2 linked regions of the Flocculibacter collagenilyticus genome follow. The protein of the gene in region 1 binds, or shares a complex with, the protein of each later gene. Links are inferred from orthologs where the notes say so. Each region holds a gene or a part of one and is shown on either strand. Other genes may lie near its edges.

Region 1 (12,606 bases):
TGAGTGTTTTTGTTTCTTTCAACAGCCTTTATTGGCTGGTGATGAGACGCTAATGCCACTTAAGTTTTATATAGACGCCGACATACCAGACTCAATTCATACCATCACACTGTCTTATACCTTATACGATATTACTGATAGTTTGGAAAAAGATGAGTCTGAACAATTATTTGCAAACTTAGGGAAGTAAACATGTCAAACGAATACGAAAAATATTATGTTCCCGAGCAAAGCCCATGGCCAATTGTGGGTGCAGTGGGATTATTTTTAATTGCGATTGGGGCTGGTGCGTTTGTACGAGATCACGCCAATGAAGTAGATGGTTACGGTGGCTTTATTTTATTGGCGGGTATTGCCGTCATTATTTACATGTTATTTGGTTGGTTTAGAAACATCATTAACGAGTCGATGAGTGGCCTTTACAGCGCACAAATGGATCGTTCGTTTAAACAAGGAATGAGTTGGTTTATTTTTTCAGAGGTTATGTTTTTTATGGCCTTCTTTGGTGCGTTATTCTACGCGCGTATGTTTTCAGTGCCATGGTTAGGTGGTGCCAGTAACAATGCAATGACACACGAGTTACTGTGGAACTCATTTAATGCGGTATGGCCATTGGTTGAAACACCGGATGGTACAAAAACTGAAGCAATGGGGTGGCAAGGTTTACCTTTATACAACACCATCATTTTATTAATTTCTTCTGTCACCATTCATTTTGCGCATGTGGGTTTAGAAGAGAATAAGCGTAACCAACTTAAAACTATGCTAGGCGTTACCATCTTGCTAGGTATTGGCTTTTTATTCTTGCAAGTAGAAGAGTATGTCCACGCGTATCAAGAAATGGGGTTACGTTTAGATTCAGGCATTTATGGTAATACCTTTTTCTTATTAACGGGCTTTCATGGCATGCATGTGACGCTGGGCACGTTAATGCTAATTGTTATCTTTTTTAGGGTGTTAAAAGGTCACTTTACACCTCAAAACCACTTCGGCTTCCAAGCTACCAGTTGGTACTGGCACTTTGTTGACGTTGTGTGGTTATGTTTATTTGTGTTTGTATATATTTTATAAGTCGACTGACTTATAGCGCGAGCTGGGGGCTTTCTTCCTAGTATTCCTCATCCGAAGTGGAGGAATACTAGGGGGAAACACAGGCACTTCAATTACTGCATTGGCTTAATAAGGCCGAGGGTTGGGTGTAATAACACCGGTAGCCACAGCAAGCAACAATACAACGATAACTAAAACAGAAAATAACACCCTGCGACCTAAAAACTTAGACATGTTTGGTTGGTTGGGACCACTTTTTAACATAATAAATAATGCTCTAAACAAGTTAAATAATATGAGCAGTAACAAAAGCACCAAAATCGTTTTTAGAATCATATTTGTCCCTTTATAAGGTTGTTAAATTGGAAGTATTAAGTCGTTTCATTCATTTTAGATCCTTCGCCTTGATGATTACTTTGGCTGTTATTTGTGCATTGTGCAAGCTCGGATTATGGCAACTTGAGCGTGCTGAGCAAAAACAAAACATGCTGAATGCGCATCAAGCGCAATTAAATAGCCCCTTTCAGTCACTTGAGCAAATCAGTAAAAAAATCAATGTCTTCCCTTATAAAACTGGCTCAGCACTATTATCTGGACAACTTAATCATGATGCTGTTTGGTTATTAGATAACGTGGTACATCAAGGAAAAGTGGGCTACGACGTGGTCACGTTATTAGAAAATGAAACATACACTGCAATTATTAATCTTGGCTGGGTAGCGGGTTCAAAATCAAGAGAGCATTTACCGCATATTTCTCTGCCTAAGTCGATTACCGAACTTGATACTGTAATTAAATTTAATCCAGAGCCTAGCTTTCGACTGGCTGCATTAAATGCAGAGGCTGGTTGGCCGAAACGGATTCAGTCGATAGATATAGAACAAATGGCGCAACAAAGTAAGCGCACGCTTTTACCTGTGGTGTTATATGCAATGGATGGAAAGCAGACACCGTATCAACCCCATTATCAAATCATAAATATGCGTCCGGAAAAGCATCATGCCTACGCTGTGCAGTGGTTTTCGCTAGCGGTTGCAGCTTTATGTATTTTTATTTTTGCCAGTTGGAAAAGGCCTTCTTATGAAAAACAATAAAACGTTACTTATTTTTATCGCAACCTTTAGTATTCCTTTTGTGCTTGCCTTTGCGGTGTTGCAGTTTGGCTGGTTTAACGCAGGTACCACCAATAAGGGCGAGTTAATGCCTGCTGAATACAGCGTTAAAGCGGCTAAACGTGGTGATTTATGGCAAATCGTTTATTTAGTGCCGGAGGAGTGTGACGCATTATGTAAACAAGCGTTAACTGCAATGCGCCAAGGTATTCTGGCAATGGGTAAAAAGCAAGGTAAGTTACTGGCTGCGCCTTATTATTCGAATCAAGAAAACCGAGCCATGATAGAAAAAGTTATTGCCCCGCTACAGCATAAGCAAGTTGTTGATATGGCTGAACTTGAGCCGTCATATACAAATTATTTAGATAAAAATTACCTTTATTTGGCTGATCCATTCGGAAAAGTCGTGTTAAGGTATCCATTGACTAAAAATCATCCTGAAATGATAAAAATAACTAAAAACATATTAAGCGATATTTCTAAATTGCTTAAATATTCAAGGACTGGTTAATGGCAAAATTATCTATGAGGCGACTTGTTTTAGTCGCTATTTTACTCGCAGCAGTGGTGGTGATGCTAGGCGCTTACACGCGCTTAACTGATGCAGGGCTAGGTTGCCCTGATTGGCCCGGCTGCTATGGTCAGCTAACTGTTCCGCAAACGGAACAGCAAGTCTCTCAAGCCAATATGGCTTACCCTGAACGTCCTGTTGAACCTCATAAAGCTTGGAATGAAATGATCCACCGATACTTTGCGGGAGCGCTAGGTTTATTGGTGCTCTTTATCTTTCTTGCTTCATTTATGAAACGTGCACCGCATCGCCCGTGGCGTCATCCATTTATGTTGCTAGTAGTGGTTGTATTTCAAGCTGCGCTTGGCATGTGGACAGTGACCATGAATTTAATGCCCGTAGTGGTTATGGGGCATTTACTAGGCGGATTTACCGTTATTTCGTTACTGTTTTTGCTTTATTTACGGCTAAAGCAAATACGTATTCCGGGTGGTGATAAACATGCAAAATCACTATTAAAATGGCTGTATTTAGCACTAGCCATAGTCGTTGCGCAAATTGCTTTAGGCGGGTGGACAGCGGCTAATTATGCAGCGGTTACCTGCACCACACTGCCTGTTTGTGAAACTGATTGGTTATCTCGCTTAGATATCGTGTCGGCATTTACGTTACCTGACAATCACACTAACTATGAGTTTGGGGTGATGAATTATGATGCGCGCATGACCATTCACGTACTTCATCGCATTGGTGCCGTTATTACAGTGGGGTACTTGTTATGGCTAATGTTTAAAATCCAGCGCAAGTCAGTTTCAAGTATTATCAGGCGGTTAGGATTGGTTATGGGCGGAATTGTATTGCTGCAATTCGGTTTGGGGATCAGTAATGTTGTATTCAAATTACCTATTAGTGTTGCAGTAGCACACAACTTTGTTGCTGCTTGTTTGCTCATGAGTGTGGTGAGCTTGATTTACATGGTGTCGCGTAAGGCATAAGGAGATCACATGTCAGAAGTTATTGCTACAAATAAGTCAGCTATTCATTCAGCTGCTTCCTTTAAAGACTACTTAGAAATTACAAAACCAAAAGTGGTCGCGCTATTAGTATTAACCGCATTGATAGGCATGGTATTAGCACGGCCAGAATTACCAAGTGCTTTATCCATTATTTTTGCAATGTCGGGTATCGGCTTATTATCCGCTGCCGCCGCTGCTATTAATCACTTAGTGGATAAAAATATTGATGCCAAAATGGCGCGTACTCACAATCGCCCTGTGGCACAAGGGCGAGTGCAAAGTAAGCAAGCTATAATCTTTGCGTTTTCTTTAGCTGTTATTGGTTTCGCCGTATTGTATTTAGGTGCAAACCCGTTAACAGCATGGTTAACCTTAGCCAGTTTATTTGGCTATGCGGTGGTGTACACCATGTTTTTAAAACGTGCGACACCGCAAAATATTGTTATTGGCGGGCTAGCCGGTGCAATGCCGCCTTTACTAGGTTGGACAGCTGTAACGGGCGCATTAGAGCCGCATGCGTTGTTACTTGTAATGATTATATTTACATGGACGCCACCGCATTTTTGGGCACTGGCGATTCATCGCAAAGATGACTACGCCAAAGTAAATATGCCCATGTTGCCAGTGACTCATGGTATTGAGTTCACGAAAACCGCTATTTTCTTATACACACTATTGTTACTTGTAGTGTGTTTGTTACCATTCTTAGTTGGCATGACTGGGGTTATTTATTTGGTAGGCAGTTTTGTGCTAAATATGATGTTTTTATGGCATGCTTGGCAGCTTAAGTTTAATGCGAAACGATTTACGGCATTTAACACGTTTAAGTTTTCTATTTGGCATTTAATGGTGTTGTTTATCGTGTTATTTGTTGATCACTTTTGGAAAATAAATCTGTGAAATCTAAATTAATAATTGGCATAGGCGCGCTGGCGATGGTTGCTGGCGTAGCATTTTCGGTAATGACCTATTCAGGTAATGCCAGCTATACATCGGTTGCAAAAGTGTATGAAGAAGGGCGGCAGCTTGCTGAGTTTTCGTTAACAGATCAACACGGTCAAGCCGTTAATAAGACGAACTTGGCTGGCAAGTGGACGTTAATCTTTTTAGGTTATACATACTGCCCTGATGTGTGCCCAGCCACACTAGCGCGGTTAGCCAATTTATATCCTAAGCTTTTGCCACTGGCTGACGAACCCGTTCAGGTTATGTTTGTATCAGTTGACCCACAACGAGACACTTCAGAACGTTTAAAAGAATACGTAGATTATTTCAATTCTGACTTTATGGCGGTAACTAACCCTCACAAAGACTTGTTTCCGTTTGTAAGAAATTTAGGCTTGGTTTACAGCATGGTAGACGACACAAGCCAAGAAAACTATGCGGTTGATCACGCCTCTTCGGTTGTATTAATTGCACCTGATAAAACGATAAAGGCAATTTTTAAACCTGAATCTAAATTAGGGCAGCTGGCACTGGTTAATACGACGCTGTTGAAGCAGGATTTTGAGTATATAGTCGATGACTATTGAGCTTTACTAAGTGCAGAGCGGTGGTTTGCTCTGCATTATACTTTTCATTTCATTATTCAATTATTATTCGGTCAATATTCAATGATAACTCCATCAAGCGCATTATGTTGATTTAGGCATCCAAACAAACGAGCTTTTGTGTGTGCTACATTGCAGCTGTGAGGCCTGCTTCATTTACCTTTATGCAGCTTTAATTTTATTGGATGGATTTTTTATACCTCACTTAGGTAGTAATAATATCCAATCTAACCCCCTAATAAATGAAATCATTTTTCCTATTTTATGGAAATTTTAGATTATCGATCTAAGCTTGGATATAAACAAAAAACTCCTAATAAGTCTCATGTACGTTTTACCTAATCAAATGATTATAAATGACATTGAGTCAATACATACCAGTTTGACTGAATGGCTTAACCAGAACGAGCAAGTTGAATTTGACGCTAAGCAAGTGCAGCAATGCGATACGGCAAATTTACAGCTGCTATGTGTGATACAGAACGATTTGGTAAAAAGTGGTAAAAGCATTCAATGGCATGGTCAAAGTGATGCGCTTATTACAGCGGCAAAAATGTTAGGAGTGGCAGAGTTTCTTAAACTGTAGTCAAACTAACTTATTACAGGAATCACCTTGATGAAAAGAGTCTTAGCGGTTGATGATTCAGCTTCAATGCGTCAAATGGTTGGTTTTACCTTGCAAAAAGCAGGTTATGACGTGACCCAAGCGAGTGATGGTGTTGAAGCGCTAGAGATTGCGAAAAATAGTGAATTTGATGCAATTATTTCTGATGTGAATATGCCGAACATGGACGGCATTACGCTGATAAAGCACTTAAGAGAGCTACCTCAGTTTAAATTTACTCCAATTTTAATGTTAACCACAGAGTCGGGTGGCGATAAAAAAACTGAAGGTAAGGCGGCGGGGGCAACTGGGTGGATAGTAAAACCTTTTAATCCTGATCAATTACTTGCAGTAGTCGCAAAAGTGATTCGCTAATGGTGAATAGTTAGCGAATTAAGATTACGTGATTTTCAGCCTAACTAGCCCAAATTGTGTGAAGTTTTTCACTGATTAGGAAAGACAATGAGCATAGATCTAAGTCAATTTTATCAAGTTTTCTTTGAAGAAAGTTTCGAAGGCTTAGATATTATGGAGTCAGAGTTACTTAGTCTTTCGCCCGGTGAAGTTGACTCAGAAACCATTAACACGATTTTTCGCGCAGCTCACTCTATTAAAGGGGGCGGCGGGACGTTCGGGTTTAATGTTGTCACAGAGTTTACCCACGGTGTAGAAACTTTATTAGATCAAATACGTGACGGACAACGTGAGTTAACACAATATCATATTGACTTGTTGCTGCAATCAGTAGACTGCCTTCGAGATTTATTAACAGCGCTGCAAGATGAGCAAGAAGTCGATGAGGCGAACACTCAGGACGTTCAACAGAAAATAGAAGCGGTGCTCAATGATGAAGAGCCTGGTACTGCGACAGCACCAGCGAATGAAGCTGCACCATCAGCCCCGCCGGAAATCGAACCAGATAAAAAAGAAACGAATGAAGAAGAATTAGGTTATGGCTTTTTTGATGAAAGCTATGAACAAGATGAAGACGCTCCACAAGGGGAAGTTCGTACTACAAAATTCTGGGAAATTAGTTTTATACCTGAACCTCATTTATTTAAAACAGGCAATGAACCACTCTTTATTTTTCGTGAATTAGCTGATTTAGCTGAATTAAGTGTTACCGCTGATACCTCAAAACTTTTGCCATTAAAAGAGCATGTAATTGACGACTGTATGTTGAGTTGGAAATTAACATTAACGGGGGATGTGACTGAAGAGCAGATTAATGAGGTCTTTGAATGGGTAGAAGATGATGCGGAGATTAAATTAGAGCTTATTGCTGAATTTGAAGATGAAGATACAGAGGTCAATGAAGAAGATAAGCCCGTAGAAGCCGCGGCAGCGCAAAAAAGTGAGTCTACTCTTACCCCGTCACCAACGACAGAGGCTGATGCACCAAAGACTGTGCAAACTGCACAAGCGAAAACCAGTGATGTACCTTCAAGCCCTCCTGCAAAAGCAACGCCAGCAAAAGCGTCATCTGGCGGCAAGGCTAAAAAGCCAAAAGAGTCGAAGTCGTCTGAGTCCACATCAATCCGTGTTGGTATCGACAAAGTTGACTCACTGATTAACATTGTTGGCGAATTAGTGATCACGCAAGCGATGTTATCGCAAGTGGGTGAAGGTGAGTTTGACGAACATAAGCAGTTAACGTTGCAAGAAGGGCTAGCACAGCTGGCGCACAATACCCGCGACTTGCAAGAAAGTGTTATGCGAATACGCATGTTACCGATAAGTTTTGTATTTAGTCGCTTTCCACGCGTTGTCAGAGATACCGCCAATAAGCTAGGTAAAAAGGTGGAATTAAAGCTCATTGGTGAGCAAACCGAGCTAGACAAAACAGTGATGGAAAAAATCTCTGATCCTATGGTGCATTTAGTGCGCAATTCTTTGGATCATGGATTAGAAACACCCGAAGAGCGTGCTGCTGTAGGAAAAGGTGAAACGGGAACGGTTATTCTGAATGCCTTTCATCAAGGCGGTAACATTGTTATCGAGATTAAGGACGACGGTAAAGGGCTGAATACCGAAAAAATTAAAAGTAAAGCGATTGAAAATGGCCTTATCAGTCAAAGTGATGACCTAACCGATGATGAAATTCATCTCCTTATTTTCCAGCCCGGCTTTTCTACCGCTGATCAGGTGAGTGATATTTCAGGCCGTGGTGTAGGGATGGATGTAGTACGTCGTAATATTGAGTCTTTAAACGGCTCCATTGAGGTGATGTCAGAAGCCAACAAAGGCTCAACGTTTACTATACGTTTACCACTTACCCTTGCCATTTTAGACGGGCAGCTAGTGAAAGTGAGCACTAACACATACATCATTCCGTTAATCAGCATTATCGAATCCCTACAAGTTGATTTATCACAGGTAAATAAAGTAGGCGGTGGGCTGGAAGTGCTGAGACTGCGTGATGAATACATTCCCATTATCAAACTGTATAAGTTATTTCATCATGACGGCGCTGTAGAGAAATTAGAAGATGGTTTGTTAGTGATTGTTGAAGCCGATAATGAAAAGGTCGGGTTATTAGTTGATGACCTGTTAGGGCAACAACAGGTTGTTATTAAAAGCCTAGAAGCAAATTATGGCAAAGTTCCTGGTATCTCAGGCGCCACGATTTTAGGTGATGGCAGAGTTTCATTAATTGTTGATATTGCAGGACTTATACAGTTGGCACGGTTGAAAAAGCCAGGGCATCAAGGATTAGACTTTGAGCGACCTGTTGATGAAGCGGTTTAGGCTTAAGGATAACGATGAGTGACACCATAGAAACCATTAATAATCAGATAAACGATACGGATATTAATGCTGATGACAATGTTCAGCAGTACCTCACATTTATGATGGAAGAAGAAGAGTACGGTGTCGATATTTTAAGTGTGCAAGAAATCAGAGGTTGGGAAGAGGTCACAGTTATTCCGAACGCCCCTGCCTTTGTTAAAGGCGTGATTAATTTACGCGGCACAATTGTACCATTAATTGATTTACGAGCACGATTTAGCCTAGCTACTAAGCCATACACTGCGCTAACGGTGGTGGTGGTGATTAAAGTGGAATTTGAGCTCGACAATAAAATTATGGGTATCGTAGTCGATGCAGTGTCAGATGTGTACAGCATCGACGATGCTTCTATTAGCCAAGCACCAAGCTCAGGTGACAACGCTAACCATAGATACATAAAAGGATTGGTTAATGTTGAAGGGCAAATGGTGTCGTTATTAAACTTAACTAAGCTATTAAATTTGGAAATCAGCTAGTAGTAGGTAAGCAGTATGAAGCCATAGCAAACAGTGTAAAAGTTATGTCACGTCTTAAAGGAGGCAGCGACTATGCAACACGGGCAGTTATCACATATTAAGAATCCGATTAACAGACTTTCTGTTGGCACGAAAATTGGCCTTGTTGTCACTATTCTTTTGGTCGTTATCGCTGGCCTGTTATGGGAATTAACAAGCAGTCTAAAAGCGCGAGCAAAATTTGCGACTGAAGAATACATGGGGGCTGAATACACAGGACCAATCTACGATATTATAGAGTATGCGCAAGATTCGCGAGGTCAGCTATTGATCTACTTAAATGGTGATGAAAATGCGAAGAGTAGATTTACACGAGCGCAAAAAAGTGCGAACGATGCTATCAGCAAGCTTAGGCAACTAACCGCTGAAACGGGTGATGAGATAAATGTAACATCAGAGGTGAATAGTTTTATTTCAAAGTGGAATAGCTTGAGCGCACGAGGCACCGATTTTAGCAAAGAGGAAGCCTTTGAGAGTTACACTGAGTTTGTCGGTGACGCCGCCGATTTATTAATGGTTATTGCTAATAATTCAAATCTTATTCTAGATCCTAATCTAGATACTTACTATCTAATGGAAATTACTTCCATACGGGCGCACACCCAAGCAGAACTGTTAGGGGTGCTTCGTGGGAAAGGTTCTGCGGCCATTGTTAACGACACTATTTCTATTCAAAACCGCTTAACATTATCTAGTATGCTGTCTCGATTGGATATTGGACCAATCAATGCTGGATTAAAAACAGCCTACGATGAAAACCCCTCACTACGTACTGCGTTATCTTCACAACAGGAAAAAGTAAACAGAGCGGTGTCTGCGTTTCAAGAAAAAGCGCAGCTGTTAGCGGAAGGGAATTTGCTAGAGATTAATAGTCAAAATTATTATAGCTTGGGTACAAATGCGATTGATGCCTTATATGAATTAACTTCGCTGGCCATACCACAACTTCGCGACATTCTAAAAGAGCGTGCGGCAGAGTTAAATAATACCGTATTAATTATGACCATTTTTGCAGTAACGCTGATGGTATTAGCTATCGCATTTAGTGTGTATGTGATTAAAACAACGATTGAATCGTTAAACATGTTAAATGAAACCTTTGCCGATATTTCAAAAGGCAACTTTGATACCGAAGTGAAAATAAAAACGGCTGACGAACTGGGTAAAGCATTAGAGTCTGTTGACCAAATGCGTATTGGGTTAAAAGAGCAAATTGAAGAGTCCGAGCGGTTAAATAAAGTGAACTCTCGCATTAAACAAGCATTGGACGTATGCCAAACTAATGTCATGCTAGCTAATCCTGATCATGAAATTATTTATTATAACGATGCACTCATCAATATGATGCAGGCTAATGAAGCTAAGATCAGGCAGCAAGTGCCTCAATTTAACGCACAAGAGTTAATTGGTATGGATGCGGCCATATTCTATGACAACAAAGCGCAAGAGCATGTCAAACTGAATGAGCTCAAGCAAAGTGCAGAATCGAGAATGGAAATAAGTGGGTTAACCTTTGATATTACCGTTACGCCAGTGTTTTCTGCTGAAAATGAGCGCTTAGGTACAGTCATCGAATGGGATGAAATTACCGAGGAATTAGCGCGTTCGATAGAAGAAAAGCGTATTGCAGACGAAAATATGCGAGTGAGACAAGCACTAGATAATGTCTCAACATCGGCGATGATCGCAGACGATCAATACAATATCATTTACACTAATGAAGCTCTGCAACATCTTATGCAAAACGCTGAAGCAGATATGCGAAAAGACCTACCCAATTTCAGCGCAAATAATTTGCTAAATCAAAATATTGATACTTTTCATAAAAACCCTGCACATCAGCGTACACTGCTTAACCAGTTAACTAAAGCGTATCAAACTGAAATTAGCATTGGTGGGCGTACCTTCCAGTTAACCGCGAATCCAATAATCACTAATGAAGGTAATCGTATTGGTACCGTAGTTGAGTGGTTAGACCGTACGTCGGAAGTCGCGGTAGAAAAAGAAGTGGCAGACTTAATAGCGCAGGCGGGTAGTGGCGATTTAACCGCAAGAATTGATGAAGAGGGTAAGGAAGGTTTCTTTAGTATATTGGCAAATGGGTTGAATCAGCTGGTCGGTATAGCACAAGGCGTTATTGATGAAACCGCGATAATGTTTGATGCCTTAGCGCATGGTAATTTAACTAAACGTATTGAAGCCGACTATGAAGGAGTATTTGATAAGCTTAAACGCGATGCCAATGCTACCGCCGACAAACTTACCGATGTTATCGCGCGGATTAGCAGCTCTGCAACTATGGTAGCAAGTGGTGCAGATGAAATAGCTCAAGGCAATACCGACTTAAGTCAACGCACCGAAGAGCAAGCTTCCTCATTAGAAGAAACGGCATCAAGCATGGAAGAGATGACCGCAACCGTGCAACAAAATGCTGAAAATTCTAAAGTAGCCAACGAGTTAGCAAGTGATGCTAAAGATCGAGCACAACAAGGGGGCGAAATAGTCGCACGTGCGGTAAGTGGCATGGCAGAGATTAACGAAGCCAGTAACAAAATTGCCGACATTATCGGTGTGATAGACGAAATTGCTTTCCAAACTAACTTATTAGCGTTGAATGCGGCAGTAGAAGCAGCAAGAGCAGGGGAGCAAGGGCGCGGGTTCGCAGTTGTAGCTGGTGAAGTGAGAAACTTAGCACAGCGTTCAGCAGCGGCAGCCAAAGAAATTAAAGACTTAATACGTGACAGTGTGACCAAAGTAGAAGATGGCACTATGGCGGTCAATCAGTCAGGAGAAACGTTAAAAGAAATTGTTGAGGCAGTAGAGAAAGTTAGCAAAATGATTGCGGATATCAGCGTGGCGTCGCAAGAGCAAAGTTCTGGCATTTTAGAAGTCAATAAAGCCATTGCGCAAATGGACGAAATGACACAACAAAATGCGGCCTTAGTTGAAGAAGCGTCAGCAGCAGGCGAATCAATGGCTGAACAAGCAAGAGCAATGAGCCAGCTATTAAGCTTTTTTGCTATATCTGAAAACGGAGGTGGGGGCTTTAGTTCTGCACCTATGCAACAAGCACCAGCGGCGCGTTTACCATCATCCTCTAGTTTCGATTCTGGTAGTACCTCGTCAGGTTTTTCAAGTGGCTCGAACGGCAGCTTTGTTGATTCGGATGAAGAGTGGGAAGAGTTTTAAGGCGATGAGTCATGAATATATCGGTAGCGATTTAAGATGTTAAGTAACAAAGAGTTCCCAATGCGGGAGCAAGACTTTGTGAAAGTACGAGACATGGTGTACGACGCTTGCGGTATTGTGCTTGGCGAGCATAAGCGTGAAATGGTGTATTCTCGCCTTGCAAGGCGCATAAGGCATTATCAGTTTACCGATTTTGCGACTTACTTAAGCTTTCTTGAAAACAACAAAGAGCAAGAGTTTGAAGAATTTTTGAACTCTGTCACTACCAA
Region 2 (12,587 bases), 750 kb from region 1 along the record:
TTGGTTATTTGCGCGCCTCTTGAAAATAAATCAAACACACTCACTTCTAGATCTTCAGAATCAATACCAAAATAATAGGTAAGTGAAGCATGGGGATCTGTATCAACTAATAAAACCCGATAGCCACGAGCCGCTAGCAACCCACCAAGTGTTACAGTTGAGGTTGTTTTACCTACTCCACCTTTTTGATTTGCTATTGTCCAAATTTTCAAAATTACAACTTTCTCGTTAAGAATTAGTTTAGTTATTATTTTCGGTCGCGTTTTCTTCAGGGGCAGTGGTGACACGTATGCCACCATTTGGAAGCTGAATAATTCTCACTTTATTCTCTTGTTCGCTTTCAGCACCTTCATTCGACTGCTGCTGAGTTGCTTGCACATCACTCACTAACTGTTTCAACATTTCAGTTCGTGAATCATTCTCTTCATCAAGCGGTACATCCAAAGCGTATTTAGAAACCGCTATAACTACTTTTCGGTTATTAGCTCTGCCCTGCGCTGTACTGTTATCGGCAAAAGGATAATATTCTCCATACCCTTCTATCGCCATACGAGCAGGATTTAGACCAGATGACTGAAATTCTCTTACTACAGCGGTAGCGCGTGCGACTGACAGCTCCCAATTCGATGAGTATATTTCATTATTAATTGGAATATTGTCGGTATAACCGCGCACACGAATGTAGTTATTTACGGGCTCTATAATTTTACTAATTTGGCTTAATACCAGCTTGGCATTATTCGTTGTCGTTGAGCTAGCACTCGGAAATAGCATGCCACTATTTAACTCAATAGTTAGCCAGTCATCATCGCGCTCTACCTCAGCAATACCTTTTTGCTCTAAATCATGAAGCGCTGTTTTAAGATCTTGCTCTAGTGCAGCTAATGGATTTCCCAGTTTTTTCTCATGAATATTAGATAACTGAGAATCACTTTCGAGTAATTCCGGCCCTTTAACTTCGAGTAATCCGTCCCCGTACAGCTGAAAGTCGGTATCTTCTTGTTCTGTGACTAAAATATCATGGTTCTTGGCGCCTTTACTCTCTCCGCCTTTTATCTCAAACACTTCACCTAAAGTATCTGATAAGATCTTATACTCTTCTTCTTTAATTAAAGACAAAGCATACAGCACAACAAATAGCGCAAACATTAACGTCATGTAGTCAGCATAAGAAACTAACCAACGATCTAAATTATCTTCATCAACTTTAGTATGTTTATTTCGATGGCGATACATCAACTACTTCCTGTACGAAGAAAGTTTCAGTTCAATACTTCGAGGGTTTTCACCGTTAGCAATAGACAAAATCCCTTCAATCAGCATCTCTTTATAAAGCATTTGTTGATATACCACTGCCTTCAACTTTTCCGCCACAGGGATAAATAACAGGTTAGCAAAGCCAACACCATAAATAGTTGCTACAAAGGCCGTTGCAATGCCATTACCTAAACTCGTAGGATCTTTTATATTTGCCATTGCTTGAATTAAGCCTAGAACCGCACCGATGATCCCAATGGTTGGGCTGTATCCGCCCATAGAGTCAAATATACGAGCCGATTTTAGCAAGTGCTCACGCTCTAAAGTTAACTCGATATCCAAAGCATCTCGAATCACTTCAGATTCCGCGCCATCGACAAGTAAGTTTAGCCCCTTGTTAATAAAGGTATCAGACTCTGCAATAGCCTCATTTTCAAGCGCCAGAAAGCCGTTTTGCCTTGCCTCATTTGCCCAATGCGAAATGCGCTCAATGCCTTCATCAACATCGTATACTGGCGTCGCAAACACCCACTTAGACATTAGTAAGCCGCGCTGAAACTGACTGGCTGGTGATTGGAGCATGACAGCACCGATAGTGCCACCAAAAACAATTAAGAATGCAGGAAAGTGAAAAAGCGTTATTAATGCACCACCTTCAATAACAAAGCCACCAATAACAGCTAATATAGCCAAAAGCAAACCAGCAATACTTAATTTATCCATAACCTGTTTCCTTTAAAATCTGATTTGCCATATCGTTTAATGGATAAGAGCCTGAAGTTAGACCTGCCGCAGTCACTGCTTGGGGCATACCATAAACAACACAGCTTGCCTCATCTTGCGCTAATATCTTTGACCCACTTTGCTTTAATAAACGTGCCCCCTCTTTACCATCTGCTCCCATTCCTGTTAATACCACTGCTAATACCTTGTTCCGATAAATTTTAGCTGCACTGCCAAATGAAATATCAACACTTGGTTTATACGTTATTCTGGGTGAATCGTCTTCGATAATTTTGATTCTAGGACTGTTATTCCCTTCAAGTACTAATTGTTTACCGCCTGGCGCTAAGTAGGCAACGCCTGGCTTAAGTGTGTCGCCATTTTCAGCTTCTTTAATGGTGATGTTACACAATGTATTTAACCGCGCAGCAAAGGCTGCAGTAAACGCGGCTGGCATATGTTGAATAATAATAATGGGGTAAGGATATGAGGCTGGAAATTGCGTCAAAATTGTTTGTAAGGCCACAGGACCGCCAGTTGAGCAACCTATTGCCAATAATTTATAGTCACCATTACTGCCTCCTTTTCTTGTTACTAAAGGAGGTGGTGCGGTAGCTGCTTTACTTTCAGGTTCTGTCCGTTTCAACGCACTCGAAGAAGTTGAACCAACACTTGAACTTCGTAAGCTGCTCAGTGAGCTTGCACTAGAAGAGGAGCTTGATAATGAGGAGGGGCGACTTCTACTTAACGGCTTAGGAGAACTAGTGCTAGGCGCTGGTGTTCCGCTAAATGGGCTAGCGCGGCCGGGCCTTTTAGCAATTGCTTTAACCCTTGTTTGTAACATTACAATCGCATCTTTTTTATCACGCGCAATGTCTTCAAACTTTTTAGGTAAAAAATCAACCGCTCCTGCATCTAACGCATCTAGCGTTGATTGCGCGCCTTCATGAGTTAAAGACGAGAACATCAGAATCGGCGTTGGCTGAACTTTCATGATCCCTTTTACAGATGTAATACCGTCCATTACTGGCATTTCAACATCCATGGTGATCACATCAGGCTTTAATAGCTTAGCTTTTTCAATAGCATCCTTGCCATTTACCGCTGTATCTATAACTTCTAAATCACTATCTTGATTGAGTATATCGCTAACTCTTCTTCGAAAAAAACTAGAGTCATCTACCACTAACACTTTGATCGACATTGGACATCCTTAGCTTGGCTCAATAAAGCTATCTCATTGAACGTTTAGCATAATGTTTAAGCAAGCTAGGCACATCAATAATTAATGCGATCCCCCCGTCTGATGTAATTGTCGCACCAGCCATTCCAGGTGTTCCTTGCAGTAAATCATCTAATGGCTTAATGACTACTTCTTCCTGGCCGATTAACGAATCTACAACAAATCCCATTTGCTGAGTTCCAATTTGAACTATTACAACATGCCCTGCATTCTTCTCATCCTTGTCATATTTGGTTGTAGCTAACCACTTTTCCAAATAAAACAATGGGACTGCTTTTTCTCTAACAATAATCGTTAGCTGGCCATCAACAATGTTAGTTTTGGTTAAATCTAGATGGAAAATTTCATTAACCGTTGCTAAAGGCAAGGCAAAAGTTTGAACACCTACAACCACCATTAGGGTAGGCAAAATAGCAAGTGTTAACGGTACTTTAATTTCTAGCGTGGTGCCCGTTCCACGCTCAGAATCGATATGTAATGACCCATTTAATTGGGTAATTTTAGTTTTAACAACGTCCATTCCCACACCACGGCCTGAAATATCAGAGATTTCAGTCTTGGTCGAAAAGCCCGGTGCAAAAATTAAGTTATATGCTTCATTGTCAGACATGCGTGCAGCAGCATCGGTGTCTAAAATCCCTTTACTAATAGCAATATCTTTTAGCTTTTCAGGGTCCATCCCCGCACCATCATCAACAATGGTCAGTAAGATATGATCGCCTTCTTGTGATGCTGACAAACGTACAACCCCCGTACGAGGCTTACCCGCAGCTTCGCGAACATCTGGCATCTCAATACCGTGGTCAACCGAGTTACGCACCAAGTGGACGAGTGGATCGGCAAGTGCTTCAACAAGGTTTTTATCTAAATCGGTTTCTTCACCTTCCAGCTCTAATACAATATCTTTTTTCAAGCTTCTGGCTAAATCACGAACAACCCGAGGAAAACGACCAAATACTTTCTTAATTGGCTGCATTCGAGTCTTCATTACTGCACCTTGCAAGTCAGCAGTAACCACGTCGAGGTTAGAAATAGCCTTAGACATGTTTTCGCTTTCTACTGAGCTGCCTAAGCTGACCAAGCGATTGCGTACCAATACCAACTCACCAACCATATTCATTATTTGATCTAGACGTTTAGTATCAACACGAACGGTCGTTTCAGCTTGTGGCGGAGGAGATGCCGCCTTTTTAGGTTCAGTTGCAGGCTTACCTGCAGGTGCCGCTTTTTTAGCGGGTTCTTTTGCCGGCTCTTTTGCTGGTTCTTTTTTGGGAGCAGGAGGCGGTGTAGCTTTAGGGGTACTTTGGTTTGCTGCTTGCCCTGCACTTTGACTAGGCGCAGCTGGTGTAGACTTAACTTCACCCGGCCCTTTACCTTGCCCATGAATATTATCTAGTAACGACTCAAATTCATCATCACTAATTTCATCATCTGATGAATCACTAGCTGGGGCTTGAGGTGCAGCTGGGCTGGCGGGTTTACTTTCGTCTGCTGAGTCAGCTTTAAATGAGCCTTTACCATGTAGTTCGTCGAGTAACGACTCAAACTCATCATCTGAAATCTCATCACCTGAATCAGACGACTCCGATGCGGCAGGCGCAGATTCTGCTGCAGGCTTCCCAGATGGCGCTCCACCACCGTGTAGCTCATCTAGTAGTGCCTCAAATTCGTCTTCACTAATATCATCGATATTCTCACCATCGCCTTGGGCGGCTGGCGTGCTTACTTCATCGAATAACTCTGGTTCTCCAGCCGCGGGCGCTGATGCAGGAGCTTCGGCTGCTGGCTCTTCGGCTGGCGCTTGCTCTACCGCTTCATCTTCACTTTCAGGCTTACTTAATCTATGTAGCTCTTCAATAAGTTCAGGATCAGCAGGATCAGGCTCTTCTCTATTTTGAACAGCTGCAAACATTATGTTGATGGTGTCTAGCGCCTGTAAAATAACATCCATTAATTCTGGGGTTACTTTACGTTGCCCTTGCCGCAATACGTCAAACACATTTTCAGCACCGTGACAGGCATCAACTAGCGTTGTTAAAGAAAGAAATCCTGCGCCGCCTTTCACTGTATGGAAGCCGCGGAAGATTGCATTTAATAAATCAGCATCTTCAGGATTATTTTCGAGTTCAACAAGCTGCTCGGATAATAACTCTAGGATTTCTCCAGCCTCAACCAGAAAATCCTGTAATATGTCTTCATCCAAATCAAAGCTCATGCAGCTGCTCCCCTTTTAAAAGCCTAAACTTGACAATAAGTCGTCTACTTCATCTTGATCCGTAACTACATCTTCACGCACTTCTGCATTCATGATCGGACCTTCCGCTTTTTCTTTATCGGACTGACTTAATTTATCTTTAGATTTATCATCAGCTTGCGCAAGCGCAGCATCCTCACCAGCAAATACCTTAAGAAGATAAATTAAGCTATCTTCCACTTCGCGCACCAATTCAATAATGCGTCGAATTACTTGTCCGGTTAAATCTTGGAAATCCTGAGCCATCAATACTTCTGTTAACAGCACGTGTAGCTGAGCGGCATCTGTTTCAGCTTGTTTGATAAAGTTGTCTAAATTGCGGCACAGCGCCTTAAATTCGCCCACTTTCAAGTCACGACTCATTAGCTTATTCCAGTGTGGTTTTAGCTGTGCGATGTCATTATTGATTTTGTCAGCGATTGGTAAACTTGACTCCACTGCATCCATCGTTCTATTGGCTGCTTGCTCAGTTAAGTTCATTACGTAATTAAGTCGCTCTTTAGCATCTGGTAAGTCATCATTTGCTAAATTTGAGATGCGCGCATCAAGTTGGAAGTTACGAAGTGAGTCGTGTAGCACACGAGTAAGTTTGCCTACTTCCGCAAACAATTCGGAGGACTCTGGAGAGCTGGTATCATGAATGATTTGATTCGCTTTATCGACTTCACCATCTTCCAATAACTGAACCAACTCTTTTGCCTGCTCAAGACTAATTAATGAAGCATTTGATGCTGACATTTTACTCTCCTTGAACAGGATTAACCTAGACGCTCAAATATTTTATCTAATTTTGCTTTAAGCGTGCCCGCTGTAAATGGCTTAACAATATAACCATTAACTCCCGCCTGAGCAGCAGCAATAATTTGCTCCTTTTTCGCCTCGGCAGTTACCATCATTACAGGTATATGTTTTAATTTATCGTCGGCTCGAATGTTACGTAACAAGTCAATACCTTGCATGCCCGGCATGTTCCAGTCAGTTACTACAAAGTCGAAATCGCCATTTTGTAACATAGGAAGTGCCGTACTGCCATCATCTGCTTCTTGTACGTTTGTGAAGCCAAGATCTCTTAACAAGTTTTTAATGATACGTCTCATTGTAGAAAAGTCATCAACAACAAGAATCTTCATATTCTTATCCAAAACACCCTCCATTGAGGCAATTTAACTTTTATTAATTATTATTTCTATTATAGCCAAGTTCGCATTTTTGCTTTCAATTTATGCATTGCCTGACTATGAATTTGGCTTACTCTTGATTCACTTACATCAAGAACTTCACCAATCTCGCGTAAATTTAGTTCATCATCATAGTAAAGTGAAAGCACCAACGCTTCCCTTTCTGGTAATGTTTTAATCGACTTCACTAATGATTGCTTAAAAGCTTGGTTTGCAATTCCTTCAAAAGGCTCATTCACAGATTTATCATCATTGTTTCCCGACAATACATCTTCCGTTACGCCTAAGTCTTCTATACCAATTATTTTGCCAACATTCGCTTCGTTAAGCATATGATGGTATTCATTTAGTGGAATATCAAGTTTTTCAGCAACTTCTGTGTCAGAAACATCTCTTCCCAGTTCTGACTCTAATTCAGCAATCGCTTCGGCAATCATTCTGCTATTTTTATGAACTGAGCGAGGCGTCCAATCACCACGTCTAATTTCATCTAGCATTGAGCCTCGGATACGAATGCCTGCATACGTTTCAAAGCTTGCGCCTTTGCTACCATCAAACTTTTTTGCTGCTTCAATCAAACCAATCATGCCAGATTGAATTAAATCATCTACTTGAACGCTTGCAGGTAGCCGCATCATTAAGTGATGCGCAATACGCTTTACAAGCCCTGCATGGGCTTCAACAAGCTGGGATAGCGTATCTTTTTTTTCATAAGTGGCAATTTTCTTACTCAAATTTCGTCTCTTGACTCAGTATGATTTCTGACTAACTGCTCTATAAAAAACTCTACGTGCCCTGTCGGTTGCACTGGAACAGGCCACTTAATCGCCTTAGCGGCTAAATTTTTAATCGCAATTGACGCTGGAGATTTAGGAAACGCGTCAACTATAGCCTTTTGTTTTCTAACCGACTTTCTTATATTTTCGTCAAACGGAATGGTCGCGACCATTTCTAGTGAAACATCTAAAAAACGATCCGCTACTTTGGACAGTTTAGCAAATAATTCTTGTCCTTCACGTAAACTACGCACCATATTCGCTACAATTTTAAATTTGTATACGCCGTGCTCTCTGCTAAGTACTTTCATTAACGCATAAGCATCGGTAATCGATGTAGGTTCATCACAAACAACCACAACTACGTCTTGTGCGGCACGTGAAAAACTCAGTACCATTTCGGAAATACCTGCTGCGGTATCTACAAGCAATACATCAAAAGAAGACTTTATTTCACTGAAAGCACGAATTAACCCAGCATGCTCAGCCGCTGATAGCTCAACCATTGAACGAGTGCCGGATGTTGCAGGCACAATCTTAATGCCGTGAGGCCCTTCCACTAAAATTTCTTCTAGCGAACATTCACCAGAAAGAACATGGGAAATATTTTTTTCAACGCGTAATCCAAGCATCACATCACAATTTGCTAACCCGAGATCCGCATCTAATACGAGTACTTTTTTTCCTAACTGCCCCATTGCGATAGCAGTATTAAGAGATACGTTTGTTTTTCCTACCCCTCCTTTTCCGCCTGTTATTGATATCACCTTAATGGGTTTACTTTGATTCATATTCCTCAGGCCACTAGCTTGGTCGAAAAGATTTTTATTCATACATTCCTACTGCTTGAGGCTCTGTTTGGGTGTACCAAACATGTTCCGAGCCACTTTGAGAGTCGAGCAAATCTGCCGCATTTTCTACGAGTTTCTTTGCAGACGCTACTTTAATATCTTCAGGTACTCTTTGTCCATCAGTAAGATAGCCAATTGGTAATGCATTTTGGATCGCGACGCTAATTATTTCTCCTAAGCTCAAACTTTCATCAAGCTTGGTGAAAATACAACCAGAAAGTGCAATGCGCTTAAAGTGCTCAATGCTTTCTTCTAGTACTCTTCTTTGTGCATTTGCTGATAATACTAAGTAGGTCTTGATGTTAATATTAGTGCTTGTAATCAATGTATCAAGTTGTTGTGTTAATCTTAAATCGCGTTGGCTTAGTCCTGCAGTATCAATAAGTACTAATTTCTTGCTTCTCATTGATTTTAATAACGCTTCAAGTTCCGTCGCATCTTTTGCAATTTTTACTGGGCACCCCATGATTTTACCATAAGTAGCAAGCTGCTCGTGCGCACCTATTCTGTATGTGTCGGTAGTAATTAAACCAATATGTTCTGCCCCATGCATTTTTGCATATTGAGCGGCAAGTTTAGCAATGGTCGTGGTTTTACCTACACCAGTAGGCCCAACAAAAGCGTACACTCCACCTTTATGGATCACATCGTTACGAGTTGTACTTAACTGGCCTTCAAGTAATTCGAGTACACTAGGCCATGCTTCATGGTCTGCAAGATCTTCAGGAATAAAACACGCCATTTGATCCGCTACTTCATCACAAATACCTAGTGCTTTTAATTTTTTAATTAGCATTGCGCGTAGCGGCTCTTTTCTTTCCAGTTCCTGCCATAATAAGCCAGATACTTGATGCTCTAATAACTTTCTTAAAGATGCAATTTCACCTTTCATGCTTTGCATGTCGGCTTGATGCTGTACAGAAGCTGTTTCTGATGTCGCAGTTTGATGATGGCTTGCCGTTTGATTATAAGCGGCCTTCGGAGCATGTGTTTTTTCTGTTTTATCTAACGTATCGAAACCGCGAGCTAAATTCGCAGGCTTACTATTTAAATGATTATTTCTATTTGGCCGTGCAGGTTGCGCTTGCTTAGCAGTTGGTGTTGATTGAGAATGAGTAGCTCCCGCTTTATGTGCCTTAATTGCATGCTGACGCGACAGTAACGCCTCTAAAGATGAAGCAATACTTTCTTTGTCATTGTTAATCGCACCCTCAGCTGCATTATTTAATAGCGCTTCAAATTCAGCAGTGGGCTTAATAGGTTCGTGACTAGGGTGCATCACAGGAGCCCTATCTTCTTCATCAGCAACAGCATGTAAGGTACTTGCCCTAGTAGGTGATTGAGTAGGCTCAGGCTGTTTTGTTTCTGCAGCTTTTGGTGAGTCGTAATCAATTGCCGCTACAATTTCGACCCCTTCAGCCACTTTTTTGTTAGACATTATAACTGCATCTACACCTAACTCTTCTTTAACTTCATTAAGCGCTGTACGCATGTCTCTTGCTACAAAACGTTTGATTTTCATTTTCTACCCCTAGTGCAATTTTACTGGCCGATAGAACTAACAATTTTAATTTGTTTTTCATCCGGAATTTCTTGATAAGAAATAACACTTAACCCCGGAATAGTGTGCTTAACAAATCGAGAAAGTACCGAACGTAACATTCCTGATGTTAGTAAAATTGATGGCTCGCCAGACAGTTCCTGATTTTGATGCGCTTCGCTCAATGATTTTTGAATGCGCTCTGCTAAACCAGGCTCAATGCCTGCGCCTTCATCGCCCGCCATTTGCATCGACTGATGCAACATCTGTTCCAGCTCTGGCGCCAAAGTAATGACAGATACTTCAGGGCTTGATCCAACTAAGTTTTGAATAATTAAACGGCGTAATGAAATACGCACCGCTGCTGTTAATACATCAGTGTCTTGGCTTCTTGGTCCGTATTCAACAAGGGTTTGAACAATCGTTCGCATATCACGAATTGGCACCCCTTCGTTTAATAAGTTTTGTAGCACTTTAACCACCGTGGTGAGTGGTAATACATCCGGCACCAATCCTTCAACTAACTTAGGATAACTTTTGGCCAGCATGTCTAATAAATTTTGCACTTCTTCATGACCGAGTAACAGTGCGGCATTATTCGTTAAAATTTGGCTTAAGTGTGTTGCCACAACCGTTGCTGCGTCCACTACGGTATACCCTAAAGACTGTGCATGTTCCTTATCTTTTCGGTTAATCCATATTGCGTCCAAGCCAAATGCAGGATCTTTCGTTGCAACACCATCTACAGGGCCAAATACTTGCCCTGGGTTAATCGCAAGTTCACTGTCGTGCTTTAACTCACCATCGCCGGTGGAAACACCCATTACTGCGATTTGATAAGCATTAGGATCTAGGTCCAAATTGTCACGAATATGTACTGCAGGCACTAAAAAGCCAAGCTCTTGAGAGAGTTTCTTCCGTACCCCTTTAATTCGGTCCAGTAACTCACCGCCTTGTGATTTATCTACAAGCGGAATTAGCCTATAACCGACTTCTAGGCCAATAGTGTCAATTTGTTGAACGTCATCCCAACCAAGCTCTTTTATTTCTACAGGCGCAGTCGGCTGCACTTCCTGCTCCCTTTCAACCACGGGGTTAGCGGCTGCTTTACTTGCTTTCCATTTGGCATAGCCTGGTACGCCTGCCAAAATACAGGCTAATAGTAAAAATGCGAAATGCGGCATGCCAGGAATAACCCCCATAACAAACATCAATCCTGCTGCAATAAACAGTGGCTTGTCGTTACCTAATTGCGTAACAAATTGATCGCCCATGTTTTGCTCGGTATTTTGACGTGTTACAACAATAGCTGTCCCTACTGAAAGTAATAATCCCGGGATTTGAGCAACTAAACCATCACCAATAGTTAGTAATGTATAAATCTCAACTGCGGTACCAAATTCTAGGCCGTGTTGAATCATGCCAATAAATAAGCCACCAATAATATTAATAAATAAAATAATAATGCCGGCAATTGCATCACCTTTTACAAATTTACTGGCACCGTCCATCGAACCGTAAAAGTCAGCTTCAGCCGTCACTTCTTCCCGTCGTGCTTTGGCTTGTTCTTGCGTGATAAAGCCTGCATTTAGGTCAGCGTCAATCGCCATTTGTTTACCCGGCATTGCATCCAAAGTAAAGCGTGCTGTAACTTCTGAAATACGTCCCGCACCTTTAGTTACCACCACAAAGTTAATAATAATTAAGATCAGGAATACAACTAAACCAACAGCGTAGTTGCCACCAATAACCACCGAGCCAAAGGCTTCAATAACGGCTCCAGCCGCATCGCCCCCTTTGTGGCCTTCTAGTAATACAACACGGGTACTCGCTACATTGAGGGCAAGTCGCAGTATCGTTGCAATGAGTAACACACTGGGAAAAGCGCCGAATTCGAGCGGCTTCAGGGTATAAACGGTCACTAGCAACACAACCAGTGCTAGCGAAATATTGAAGGTAAATAGAATATCTAAAACAAATGCAGGTAACGGTAATACCACCATGGCCAGCACAGCTAAAACCATTAAAGGCGTCGCTATACCTTTGAGGTATATCATTTTATCTTTATTTAACGAATTTAAAACCGCACTTAATTCCATACATCAACCTACTTAATCACACGCTACCTAAGCGATTAAGCAAGTAGTACGCCAAAAATTAGTAACTGAATTCTGGCGGTATGGGTAGGTTTTTACTTAGAGGTTTAGGCTTGGTTCCTTTCTTTGTTTGGAATTGCTTTAACTGGAACACGTAAGCAAGCACTTGAGCAACTGCCACGAAAAGTTGCTCGGGTATTTGATCATTCACTTCTGTGGTGTAATAAAGTGACCGCGCCAGCATTGGCGACGCAATAATAGGCACATCATGGCCTTTTGCAATTTTTCTAATTTGCAGTGCCATGTTATCGATTCCTTTGGCAATCACAATAGGTGCGCCTGCACGCTCTGTATCGTATTTTATTGCCACCGAGTAATGCGTAGGGTTAGTCACCACGACGTCCGCTTCAGGTACGTCTTGCATCATCCTACGCTGTGCCATTTCACGCTGCGTACGCCTAATCCGCCCTTTTACTTGCGGATCACCTTCTTGGTTTTTATATTCGTCTTTAACTTCTTGTTTGGTCATGCGTAATTGCTTGGCATGATTCCACTTTTGAAAAGGCGCATCCACTGCCGCAATAATGGCAAGGCTGACGGTAAGCCCTAAAAATATCCAAGCCATTAGCTCAACAGCATCAAATATATTGGTAGGTACTGACTGAATGC

What was found.
Region 2: the proteins of HUU81_RS02140 (region 1) and cheY are in contact, whole or in part, in a solved structure (PDB 1A0O), measured with the Escherichia coli proteins. The link is inferred for Flocculibacter collagenilyticus from one-to-one orthologs.

The regions. Positions count from the first base shown.
Region 1 is NZ_CP059888.1:468,782-481,387, forward strand. What follows is about bases 5,941-8,948. They hold HUU81_RS02140 (chemotaxis protein CheA), read left to right. Parts: upstream 5,941-6,305; coding sequence 6,306-8,591; downstream 8,592-8,948. Other genes in these bases: HUU81_RS02135 (response regulator), read left to right, coding at 5,941-6,218; HUU81_RS02145 (chemotaxis protein CheW), read left to right, coding at 8,606-8,948. In the rest of the region: HUU81_RS02090 (cytochrome c oxidase assembly protein), read left to right, coding at 1-190; HUU81_RS02095 (cytochrome c oxidase subunit 3), read left to right, coding at 193-1,071; HUU81_RS02100 (DUF2909 family protein), read right to left, coding at 1,177-1,386; HUU81_RS02105 (SURF1 family protein), read left to right, coding at 1,413-2,144; HUU81_RS02110 (hypothetical protein), read left to right, coding at 2,131-2,673; HUU81_RS02115 (COX15/CtaA family protein), read left to right, coding at 2,688-3,668; cyoE (heme o synthase), read left to right, coding at 3,678-4,589; HUU81_RS02125 (SCO family protein), read left to right, coding at 4,586-5,221; HUU81_RS02130 (STAS domain-containing protein), read left to right, coding at 5,565-5,825; more of HUU81_RS02135, read left to right, coding at 5,856-5,940; more of HUU81_RS02145, read left to right, coding at 8,949-9,109; HUU81_RS02150 (methyl-accepting chemotaxis protein), read left to right, coding at 10,172-12,337; HUU81_RS02155 (CheR family methyltransferase), read left to right, coding at 12,374-12,606. UniProt on the Escherichia coli protein: Involved in the transmission of sensory signals from the chemoreceptors to the flagellar motors. CheA is autophosphorylated; it can transfer its phosphate group to either CheB or CheY.
Region 2 is NZ_CP059888.1:1,216,733-1,229,319, reverse strand. Bases 4,928-7,916 are described here. They hold cheY (chemotaxis response regulator CheY), read right to left. Parts: upstream 6,620-7,916; coding sequence 6,236-6,619; downstream 4,928-6,235. Other genes in these bases: HUU81_RS05365 (MinD/ParA family ATP-binding protein), read right to left, coding at 7,386-7,916; HUU81_RS05370 (RNA polymerase sigma factor FliA), read right to left, coding at 6,667-7,389; HUU81_RS05380 (protein phosphatase CheZ), read right to left, coding at 5,454-6,215; HUU81_RS05385 (chemotaxis protein CheA), read right to left, coding at 4,928-5,438. Outside these bases: HUU81_RS05405 (ParA family protein), read right to left, coding at 1-212; HUU81_RS05400 (OmpA family protein), read right to left, coding at 241-1,236; HUU81_RS05395 (flagellar motor protein), read right to left, coding at 1,240-1,980; HUU81_RS05390 (protein-glutamate methylesterase/protein-glutamine glutaminase), read right to left, coding at 1,973-3,184; more of HUU81_RS05385, read right to left, coding at 3,213-4,927; more of HUU81_RS05365, read right to left, coding at 7,917-8,264; flagellar biosynthesis protein FlhF, read right to left, coding at 8,257-9,804; flagellar biosynthesis protein FlhA, read right to left, coding at 9,825-11,921; flagellar biosynthesis protein FlhB, read right to left, coding at 11,980-12,587. UniProt on the Escherichia coli protein: Involved in the transmission of sensory signals from the chemoreceptors to the flagellar motors.